3 regions of the Pseudomonas gorinensis genome follow, and region 3 is predicted to be linked to each of the others. Evidence: predicted binding sites of a transcription regulator. Region 3 holds the regulator's gene; each other region holds the start of a gene.
What was found. The regulator FliA, encoded in region 3, starts transcription of late flagellar genes. The targets are predictions, from matches to a motif close to CTAAAGTTTNNNNNNNNNNNGCCGNTAA.
Positions count from the first base shown of each region.

Region 1: the regulator FliA is predicted to act here: its motif matches at 1,754-1,781, upstream of AB7933_RS23350 (methyl-accepting chemotaxis protein).
Region 2: the regulator FliA is predicted to act here: its motif matches at 1,614-1,641, upstream of AB7933_RS20825 (methyl-accepting chemotaxis protein).

Region 1 is NZ_CP167125.1:5,154,622-5,157,896, reverse strand. It holds gene AB7933_RS23350 (methyl-accepting chemotaxis protein) at 1-1,698, opposite strand, end outside; gene AB7933_RS23345 (hypothetical protein) at 2,113-2,619, shown strand; gene AB7933_RS23340 (hypothetical protein) at 2,727-3,275, shown strand, end outside.
Region 2 is NZ_CP167125.1:4,620,736-4,624,010, forward strand. It holds gene AB7933_RS20810 (hypothetical protein) at 1-23, shown strand, start outside; gene AB7933_RS20815 (hypothetical protein) at 244-444, opposite strand; partial or broken gene AB7933_RS20820 (hypothetical protein) at 732-980, shown strand; gene AB7933_RS20825 (methyl-accepting chemotaxis protein) at 1,142-1,579, opposite strand; partial or broken gene AB7933_RS20830 (PAS domain-containing protein) at 1,685-2,455, opposite strand; gene AB7933_RS20835 (thiol-disulfide oxidoreductase DCC family protein) at 2,727-3,194, shown strand; gene AB7933_RS20840 (cryptochrome/photolyase family protein) at 3,187-3,275, shown strand, end outside.
Region 3 is NZ_CP167125.1:5,325,104-5,328,378, forward strand. It holds gene AB7933_RS24030 (chemotaxis protein CheA) at 1-212, opposite strand, end outside; gene AB7933_RS24035 (protein phosphatase CheZ) at 224-1,012, opposite strand; gene AB7933_RS24040 (chemotaxis response regulator CheY) at 1,031-1,405, opposite strand; gene fliA (RNA polymerase sigma factor FliA) at 1,573-2,313, opposite strand; gene fleN (flagellar synthesis regulator FleN) at 2,310-3,143, opposite strand; gene flhF (flagellar biosynthesis protein FlhF) at 3,249-3,275, opposite strand, start outside.

The sequences.
Region 1 (3,275 bases), 170 kb from region 3:
GGCGATCTGCTGGATCACCTGCACAATCGACTGGATACGCAAACTCGACCCCGCCAGCGTGCGCGCGCCCTGCACCGCGACATCCGCCTGGCTGGACAGGCCCTCCACCGTGGCCCCGGCCTGGGCAGACACCGTGTTCTGCTGGCCAATCGTGCCCACCAGTTCATCCATCGAGGCGTGTAACTCACCGGAGTAGTGCTTGAGCTGCGAAGCGATGTCCTCCTGCTGGCGCTCGGCCTGGGCCAACACCAGGCCCAAGTCGGCCAGGCCTTCGAAGACTGGCAGGATATTGCGGTCCAGGCCTCGGGTATTCAGGGTGTCGGTGAAATCATTGTTCTTGAACGCCGCAATCTGCTTGACCACCACATGGTTCAACCCCGCCAGCTTCTTCACCTGACGCCGCAGGAAAAATGCCTTGAACTCGCCGTAATGGGCGATGAAATTGTCCACGTACTCATCACTGAAACTCGCACCCTTGGCCACCCGAAAGAAGAAAATCGCCGTCAGCGTCTGATTCAGGTTCAAGCCCAGAATCTCCCCGAAGGTCGAAAACCCCGCCAACGGCACATCCCCAAAAATGCCGGCCATGCTGCCCAGCTCGGCGCCGTTATTCAGTCGGCGCAAAATGCAGTCATTCAAAATCCCCGCCACCGGCTGGCCGCCCTTGCCACGCAAAAACTGCTCGTAGTCCAGGCGTGTGGCCTCACGCAATGGCGTACGCCGCACCATCACCAGCTCTTCGCCCGGCGCCACGTCGCAAAACAGCTGCACGATCTGCTGTTCATAGTCGATGCGTGCGATGGAGCGCACAAACAACTCACTGCCCACCCGAATCGCGAACGAGTAATCCGCCAGCTTCGACTCCAGTGCCTGGGGGGCGCAATTGAACGCGTCACACAGCGCCTGCACCATGCTCTTGATATTGCCGCTGCTGTCGATCACCTGGTCAATCGTGCGGTCTTCCACCGAGGCGGTCAGCACACTGAAGGTCAAATCCGCGGCCTTGAAGTTTTGGCTTTTAAACACGCCAAAGCGCACATGGGCCGCGGTCTTGAGGAACACAATCTGTGCATGGTTCTGATAACTGCGCTGGCCATCGTGGATCAGCGTTTTCTGGAAATCCGACTTACCCCCAGCCGACCCGCCTACGAACAAGCATGGAAAACGCCCGGACTCATACAGCGCCTCCATGAAAAACGATTCCGACGCCGACAACCCATCGAACACCACGTAGGCCAAGGTGTCGCGGTGATCGATCGAGGTGTGCACCTGCACCCGCTTGATATTGGCCACCAACTTGGCGATCCGCTCCTGCATCCCCAAGCGCTTGCCGCCGCTGCGAATGTCCTCACACTCCAACGGCACCATCACCACCTCGGCAGAGGCAATCACACTGTCATCAAACAGCTGCAACACCATCCGGTCCCAGCGCTCGCCGGTCGCGCAATACAGCGAATCGGCGGCGTTGCACAACTCACCGGAGGTGGTGCACAGGCTGATGGCGGTTTGCGGAAAGCGACGCTTGAGCTTGGCGGCGACCTGGTCGATGTCCAGGTGGGGGGAGATGAAACCGGTGATCAGGGTGGGTGTGATGCGCAGGGTGGCCAATGAAGACTCCAATTCATTGGCGGTGCAGGTGAGGGTGGCGGTGCCTTGACGATCGGCCCGGGCTTTTTTTAGAAGGGAAAGTGGGTTCATAGGGCTGGCTCGAACGGGTGGAGGGGCGCAGGTCATAGGCATGCGGTTAGTAGGGTTATCGGCGGGTTCGGTGAGGGCTGGAGGGGAGGACGCAAAGATGCGACGAATGAGCGCAGGGCACTCCCTCTTTGGGTTTGTCAGTCAGAAAGACAAGAAATAACCGGTTCATCATTCAGGTGATTTGAACGGCCATTCGCTGGAAGATGGGTTAAGGGGCTTCCGAGCGGTAATGCTGGCGGGACTAGGAAGTTACTTACGAATTCCTACTTTCATGTATGACAGTGCTGTCCTTCGTGTTTTTAGGAAGTGCTTGGCTTTCTACGGTTATTAAATCGTGCAATGGTAGGGGCGTGATGCTTACAGCTGGATTGATTTGAACCTGACATGTTAATAACTGACTCTAGGGTGATGATTATGAAAGGCACGATTGTATGGGCGCGCGGTATTACTCAAAGACGAACGTTGCTCGCTTTGTTAGCGGTTTTTGTAACGTCTACTCATGGGACTGCTTTTGCGGCAGAAAACGCTATTACTAAAACAGCAGCGCCCAACCCCGTTCTTGTTTTATCTAACTCTGACACCCAGCCAGGCGTCGGGCTTGCGAGTTTCAATGTTTTGGCTGCGGATATTCCCCAAGGTACACTCATTGATCCCAAACAGTTGTTAGAGATTCAATGGAATACAACTTATTATCCTCAGGGCATTAGAGAAGTGGTACAGCTGTGTTACTCCCGGCCGTTCAGCTCTCAAGAGGACTGTAGGGAAATCTATCCAAATTCATCCGGGACATTGTCAGACTTTAATGCTCAGGCTTTCGGTCATGGCTCACGAGTCGTCATCTACCATCGTGTATTTGGCGGTACACCACGTTATGTAAATCCTGCCGGCACCGACTCAGTGACATTCCGATATCGATATTAATAAAACAAAAAGTACTCGCAGCCTATTTGGCTGCGGGTTGCTTTCCAGTTTTGACAATAGACTTTTCATCGCACCGTTGCTGTTTTCCCAAGCCAAGGTGAATGCTCATGGTCATTATCAATCCTGCCGCATCGTCGGCTTACAACCCCGTGGCAAACAGCTCAGTCAACGCCACGCCTCGCTCTTCGGTGTCGCCAGGCGATGAAGTCAAACCCGATACCTATGGTTCAGCAACCGATAGTGGCACCTTCAGCTCAGTCTCAATCCTGGCTCAGCAATTGAGTGAAGCCGCAACGCGTGCCGAAACCCGCATCGGCCAAAACGATACCAGCCTGCTCGACTCGATTACCGGCGATCAGTACCTCGTCAACCAAGCGCAGCACGACGCGCAGGTCCCCTCTACCGATAACCCGGATCTCCTGGCACGGGCTCGACAAGCGACCGGCTTCGTCAACGGTTCTGATACCAACCCGTTCAAGGGCCTCACACGCGATCAACTCCAGCTGATTGCCCACGACGACGGCGGGCCTTTCACCCTCAATGAGCGACGTGCCGCATGGGAAGAGCTGCGATCGATGGAGCCTCCGGCGCCGGCCAAGTCCAATTCCCACCGTGACCTCATGATTTCGCGCTTGTTTGGTAGCAACACCGAGCCA
Region 2 (3,275 bases), 700 kb from region 3:
TGGATGCCAGAGCGCGAGAGTAGGTGTTGACTGCCAGTATGTGACGCTGAGCGAAGCGCTGGACCAATACCCCGACGCAGCTGAGTTTTACATCCAGAAGCCGCTTGCGGTCGGTTCATAAGCGACGCGCAGCGCTACCGGGAAGACCGCCGCAACTGCGGAAGAAGCAACACGCCTTAATCCAGCTCCATGCCGGTCCCCCGTAATACCCCTATCGCCGAACAGCACCAGACGGCGAGGCTATCAGCGCTTATCGCGAGCTTCGGGATTCCTTGCATTGCAGATAAACATGATCCCAGGAGCAATAAAGATACTCCAATAGCCATTTATGCTTGGATACAAAAGCGGCCCGAATACCCCAGTGACAAGCAAAGCGAGCCCTGCCCATAACCGCTTACGCGGCGTGAACCACTCGCGGAACGCTTCAAGCTTTTTACCGGCCATTACCCACGTCCTTGTTTGATAAGCAGCAAAGCATATCACCCAGTTCAACGAATCACGCCAACCGGCGAGGATCCCCTATGTCCGCACAGCAGAAGCCCCCCCTTCGATTTCAAAACCCAATACGGACTCGGCTTCAACCCTCAGGACAATGAGATCGTTGTCGACTTCTTTCTGTGGTGGAGGCGGTGGCGCCGGGACAAGGCAAACAACGTGCGTGGCGCCCTTGAGACCATCGGCGAGAACGCCGGCCACATCAAGCAAGGTCTAGCCCAACTCAGAAAGCTTCCATGATTCAGCCACTATTTGATTTTGATCTCAAACGCGCCTCACGCGAGCACTACATAACAGATAAAGCTGCGATCAATTTTCCACACGTGGGGAGTACAGCTGGCGGCTGGCATTTTCTATCGTACTTCGACCGCAAGACCGAGGTGTCGATGGTGTCGCTGGCAGGTATTCACTACCCAAACACCACCGGTTTTTTTGGTGACTCGGGCGTCATTGACGTAACTGAACAACTAGCCAAGCGTGGTTGGTTTGCCGGATGTGACTATGACTGGTAACGAAGGCCAAAGCTCAACGACAACCCTAACAAGCCCGAACCGTCGATCTCGCCAAGCATGTGTTGTTCCCCCTCACTTTGCACACACTCGACAACTCGCTAGGGGCGAACTCCAACGCAGTACGATTGAGCGTGCTAAGCCACCTGAGTCGCAAACTTACCAACCGCTTCAACAACTTTCTTGGCTCCGTCCTGAATTTCAACAATAACTTGCCCTGCCTGCGTGGCTAGCTCAAGACCTTGCTCAGCTTGGGACTTACTGTTCGCCATCTCCGCTATAGTTTGATCCACCAGCTTCTGATTTTCCAAAACAACTGATGCGATTTCCTCAGTCGCCGTGCTGGTGCGCCCGGCCAATTGTCGAACCTCATCCGCGACGACTGCAAAACCTCGGCCTTGCTCACCTGCGCGTGCAGCCTCAATCGCAGCGTTCAATGCCAAAAGGTTCGTTTGCTGAGCAATACTACTGATGGTCTGAATGATCGAACTGATTAACAGCGACTGCTTTCCAAGCGCTTCGACGCCACCCGAGGCAGCCTGCATATCCCCAGCGACTTTGCGCATGGTGTGCATAGTGTCGTTAACCACTATCGCACCACGTTGAGCAGTAACGTCAGTCTGCTGGGAGATTTCAAATGCCGTTTGTGCAGCATCACTGACTTGGTGTTCACGGGCAACCTGTTCGGTAATAACCGTTGCAAACTTAACTACCTTGCGTAGTGTTCCTTCGGTGTCGTAGACCGGGTTATAGCTCGCCTCCAGCCATACCGTCTGACCCCGACTATCAACACGTTGGAATCGGCCAGCGACAAACTCACCCTTGTTCAACGTCAACCAAAAATCCCTGTATTGCTGGGAAGAAGCCTCCTCTGGCCGACAGAAAATACGATGATGACTTCCTTGCGCTTGTCCCAGGCTGTAACCCATCGCTTTTAAAAACTGCTCATTCGCCGTGATTACATGCCCGGATAGATCGAACTCAATGACCGCCGTCGAGCGCAGTAGCGCGTCAATGAACGATGCGTTTTCCGATGCCTTTTCCACTCTGGACGTAATGTTCGTCGCATAGCCTGCGATATGACTCAACCGGCCAGTCGCATCAGCTACGGGTTGCCAATGAGCATGAATCCACACTAATGAGCCGTCAGCATGCAGGTACCTGTATTCATCAGATATCGACTTACCGGCGGCGACAGCCGCCCGAAAATTGTGAAAACAGGGAAGTTTTGAAACGTACTGCGGAACAATGTCGGCCATGGCACGACCTATAAGCTGATTCTGGGTGTACCCCAAAGCCTGTGCAAAATTGTCGTTGCAGGTGGTAATTGCAAAATTAGTATCGATACTCAGCGTCAGCATTTCACGGTGTAGGCCATCACGCAGTTGGCGCAACTCCGACAACTCAGCTGTTTGAGCCTCAAGCTGATTCTTGATTTTTTTATTGAACATGGAAAACCACCTGTTGGGTGTTAAAAGGTTTATCGGCGTGATCAGCAACACGTTTAGCTATCAGACGAACGAAAAGCAGTGAGACGACGAACGTCACAATCAGGTCGGCAAGCTGCTGTGGCCACACGTCTCAGCTCCAGCCCCAGAAACAAACCTGAAATCCCGGATCAGGCACCGCTTGGAACCTGATTTCGCCTCGAGGATTAGGCCTGGTTGTCATCGAAGTTTTTTGAGCATATCTTGTCTAAAAACTTATACAAGGTATCAGTAGTTGTACAAGAATGAGCAGTGGCCACTGACGCTTTATTTCGACGGCGAGTGCCCTCTTTGCGCCCGGGAGATCAAGATCCTAAATGTGCGAGCAGCACCGGATCGTCTCCTGTTTGTGGACATCAGCGATCCTACCTTCGACGCAAAATCTCTTGGGTTCACGCTCGTTGAAATGCAGTCGATACTGCACGCCAGGTTGGGCGATGGAACCTGGGTCACTGGCTTAGACGCGACGCTTTGGAGCTGGCGAGCAGCGGGCCTTGGTATCTGGGCGGAGCCGTTATCATGGCGTTCGACTAGGCCACTTCTAAACCTTGGCTATCGCCTATTTTGTCGCTTGCGTCCGCATCTAGCATGGCTGCCCCATCCTGATGGCAGCGTTCGGTGTCGCGATGAGGGCTGCGTAGTGCCTGATACCAAACGCGCCACTGGCAGCAAGACGTCGCCTGCAAGAGGTAATGATGAATAAAGCTAGCAGCCTTCGCCTGATCCTAGGTGATCAGCTGTCGTTCGATCTCGCCTCACTACAGGCCGTTGATATCGAATGCGA
Region 3 (3,275 bases):
TCGGCGATGTGGCAGCACTCCACCAGCTCATGGAGCTGGAGGAAGCCGGCGCCCCCTTTTACAGTATGAAAACCGCGAAAAATTGCATTGAGCAGGTTCGCATCATCCGGGCGGCTTTCCAGCTCGACCAGTTGTTCGGACAGTTGCTCTAAAATTTCGCCGGCCTCTACAAGGAAATCCTGAAGGATTTCTTCATCGGCGCCGAAGCTCATGGGTGTGCTCCTTAGAAGCCTAAACTGGATAACAGGTCATCTACGTCATCCTGACCTGACACAACGTCTTCACGTTTATCGGCATGAATCTGCGGACCTTCACCCTTGGCGAGATGTTTTTGTGGATCTTTTTCAGAGAGGATCGCTTCGCGGTCATGTTCGATGCCGGCGAAACGGTCGACCTGGCCGGCCATGAGTACCAATTTGAGCAGGTTGCTTTCCACTTCGGTGACCAACTGGGTCACACGCTTGATCACCTGACCGGTCAGGTCCTGGTAATCCTGGGCGAGCAGAATGTCATTGAGGTTGCTGGAAACCGTACGGTTTTCCTGCTCGCTGCGTGACAGGAACCCTTCGACCCGACGGGCCAGCTCACGAAACTCTTCTGCGCCGACTTCACGGCGCATGAAGCGACCCCAGTCAACGCTCAGCGCCTGGGCTTCCGTGGCCATGCCGTTGACCAGGGGCGTGGCGTTTTCCACCAGGTCCATGGTGCGGTTGGCCGCTGCCTCAGTCAGCCTGACCACATAGGACAGGCGTTCGGTGGCGTCGGTGATCTGCGAAATCTCTTCGGCTTGAGGCATGTGCGGGTCAATCTGGAAATTGACGATCGCACTGTGAAGCTCGCGTGTGAGCTTGCCCACCTCCTGGTACAGGCCGCGGTCACGGGTCTGGTTGAGCTGATGGATTAACTGCACCGCATCGCCGAACTGGCCTTTTTCAAGGCTGTCGACCAGCTGGTGAGCATGTTTTTTCAGGGTCGACTCAAAGTCGGCCTGCGATGATTCTTTTTGCTCCATAGCTCCCCCGTGGCAGCATTAGCCGTGGATGCGTTCGAAGATTTTTTCGATCTTCTCTTTCAAGGCCTGCGCAGTGAATGGTTTGACCACATAGCCGTTAACCCCGGCTTGGGCGGCTTCGATGATCTGTTCACGCTTGGCTTCGGCGGTCACCATCAGCACGGGAAGGCTGCGCAGTTTTTCGTCGGCACGCACGTGGCGCAACAAGTCGATACCCGTCATGCCCGGCATGTTCCAATCGGTTACCAGAAAGTCGATGCTCCCGCTGTTGAGGATCGGAATCGCCGTAAGGCCGTCATCCGCCTCGACCGTGTTTGTGAACCCAAGGTCACGCAACAGGTTTTTTATGATCCGCCGCATCGTTGAGAAGTCATCAACGATGAGGATTTTCATGTTCTTGTCCAATTCGACCTCCAAGCAGTCTTAAACGCGCCCAGCACCTGGACGCGCCATTTCAATCAACAGGCGTTACACAAAAAGGACTGCCCAGGGCACCACGGTTAGCCCCCGCGGCGGCCAAGGCCCTCGCGGTTGCGTCTGCAGTGTCCCCACACTGCCTGTCAGCGCGCGCGCCACTCTCCCAATCGCCCCCGCAAGCGGGCCGCGCACTGGCTGTGCAGCTGGCTGACACGCGATTCGCTGACCCCCAGGACCTCACCGATTTCCTTGAGGTTCAGCTCTTCGTCGTAGTACAGCGCCAACACCAGTCGCTCACGCTCCGGCAAATTGGCAATTGCGTCGGCCAATGCGCCCTGGAAGCGTTCATCCTCCAGGTCACGCGACGGCTCCATATGCGTACTCGCGCCGTCCTCGTGCAACCCTTCGTGTTCGCCGTCCTGCAACAGGTCGTCGAAACTGAACAGGCGGCTGCCCAAGGTATCGTTCAAAATCCCGTAATAATCGTCGAGACTCAATTGGAGTTCGGCCGCAACTTCATGATCTTTAGCGTCGCGACCGGTTTTTGCTTCAATTGACCGAATTGCGTCACTGACCATGCGCGTATTGCGGTGTACCGAACGCGGCGCCCAATCGCCTTTACGCACCTCATCGAGCATCGCGCCACGGATACGGATACCCGCATACGTCTCGAAACTCGCGCCCTTGCTCGCGTCGTATTTGGTCGACACTTCGAGAAGGCCGATCATGCCGGCCTGGATCAGGTCTTCGACCTGGACACTGGCGGGGAGGCGTGCCAGCAAGTGATAGGCGATGCGTTTGACCAAAGGCGCGTAACGCTCGATCAACTCACCCTGACTGTCACGGGCGGACTTCTTGTAGGCGTTGTAGCCGGTCGCTGTCATAGCACGGGTCCTGCGCTCGTCTGATGCACCAATCGCTCGACGAAAAACTCCAGATGCCCCCGAGGGTTAGCGGGCAACGGCCAAGTATCGACCTTCTGAGCAATAGCCTTGAACGCCAAGGCGCATTTCGAACGAGGGAACGCTTCGTAGACTGCACGCTGCTTTTGCACAGCCTTGCGCACACACTCGTCATAGGGAACTGCGCCGACGTATTGTAGGGCGACATCGAGAAAGCGATCCGTGACCTTGGTCAACTTGGCGAACAGGTTGCGGCCTTCCTGCGGGCTTTGGGCCATGTTGGCCAGCACGCGGAAGCGGTTCATGCCGTAGTCGCGGTTAAGCAGTTTGATCAGGGCATAGGCGTCGGTGATCGAGGTTGGTTCATCGCAGACCACCAGCAACACTTCCTGCGCGGCGCGCACGAAGCTGACCACCGACTCGCCGATCCCGGCGGCGGTGTCGATCACCAGCACGTCGAGGTTGTCGCCGATATCGCTGAACGCCTGGATCAGACCGGCATGCTGCGCCGGGCTCAGGTGCACCATGCTCTGGGTGCCCGAGGCGGCCGGTACGATACGGATCCCACCGGGGCCCTGGAGCAGCACATCACGCAGCTCACAGCGGCCCTCGATCACATCGGCGAGGGTATGTTTGGGCGTCAGTCCCAGCAGAACGTCGACATTCGCCAGCCCCAGGTCAGCATCCAGCAGCATGACGCGACGGCCAAGCTCTGCCAGCGCCAGGGACAAATTCACTGACACGTTAGTTTTCCCGACGCCACCTTTGCCGCCGGTCACCGCGATCACCTGTACGGGATGCATGCTGCCCATTTTATTTCTTTACCTTGTCTTGCTTAGACGCAGGCTACATGGCTTGGCCGCGTGAATCGCTTGCAGACCATCGATGTAGATACATTTCACGGTGTTCATACTGACTCAACCCACCCGTTTTGCCGGGTTGTG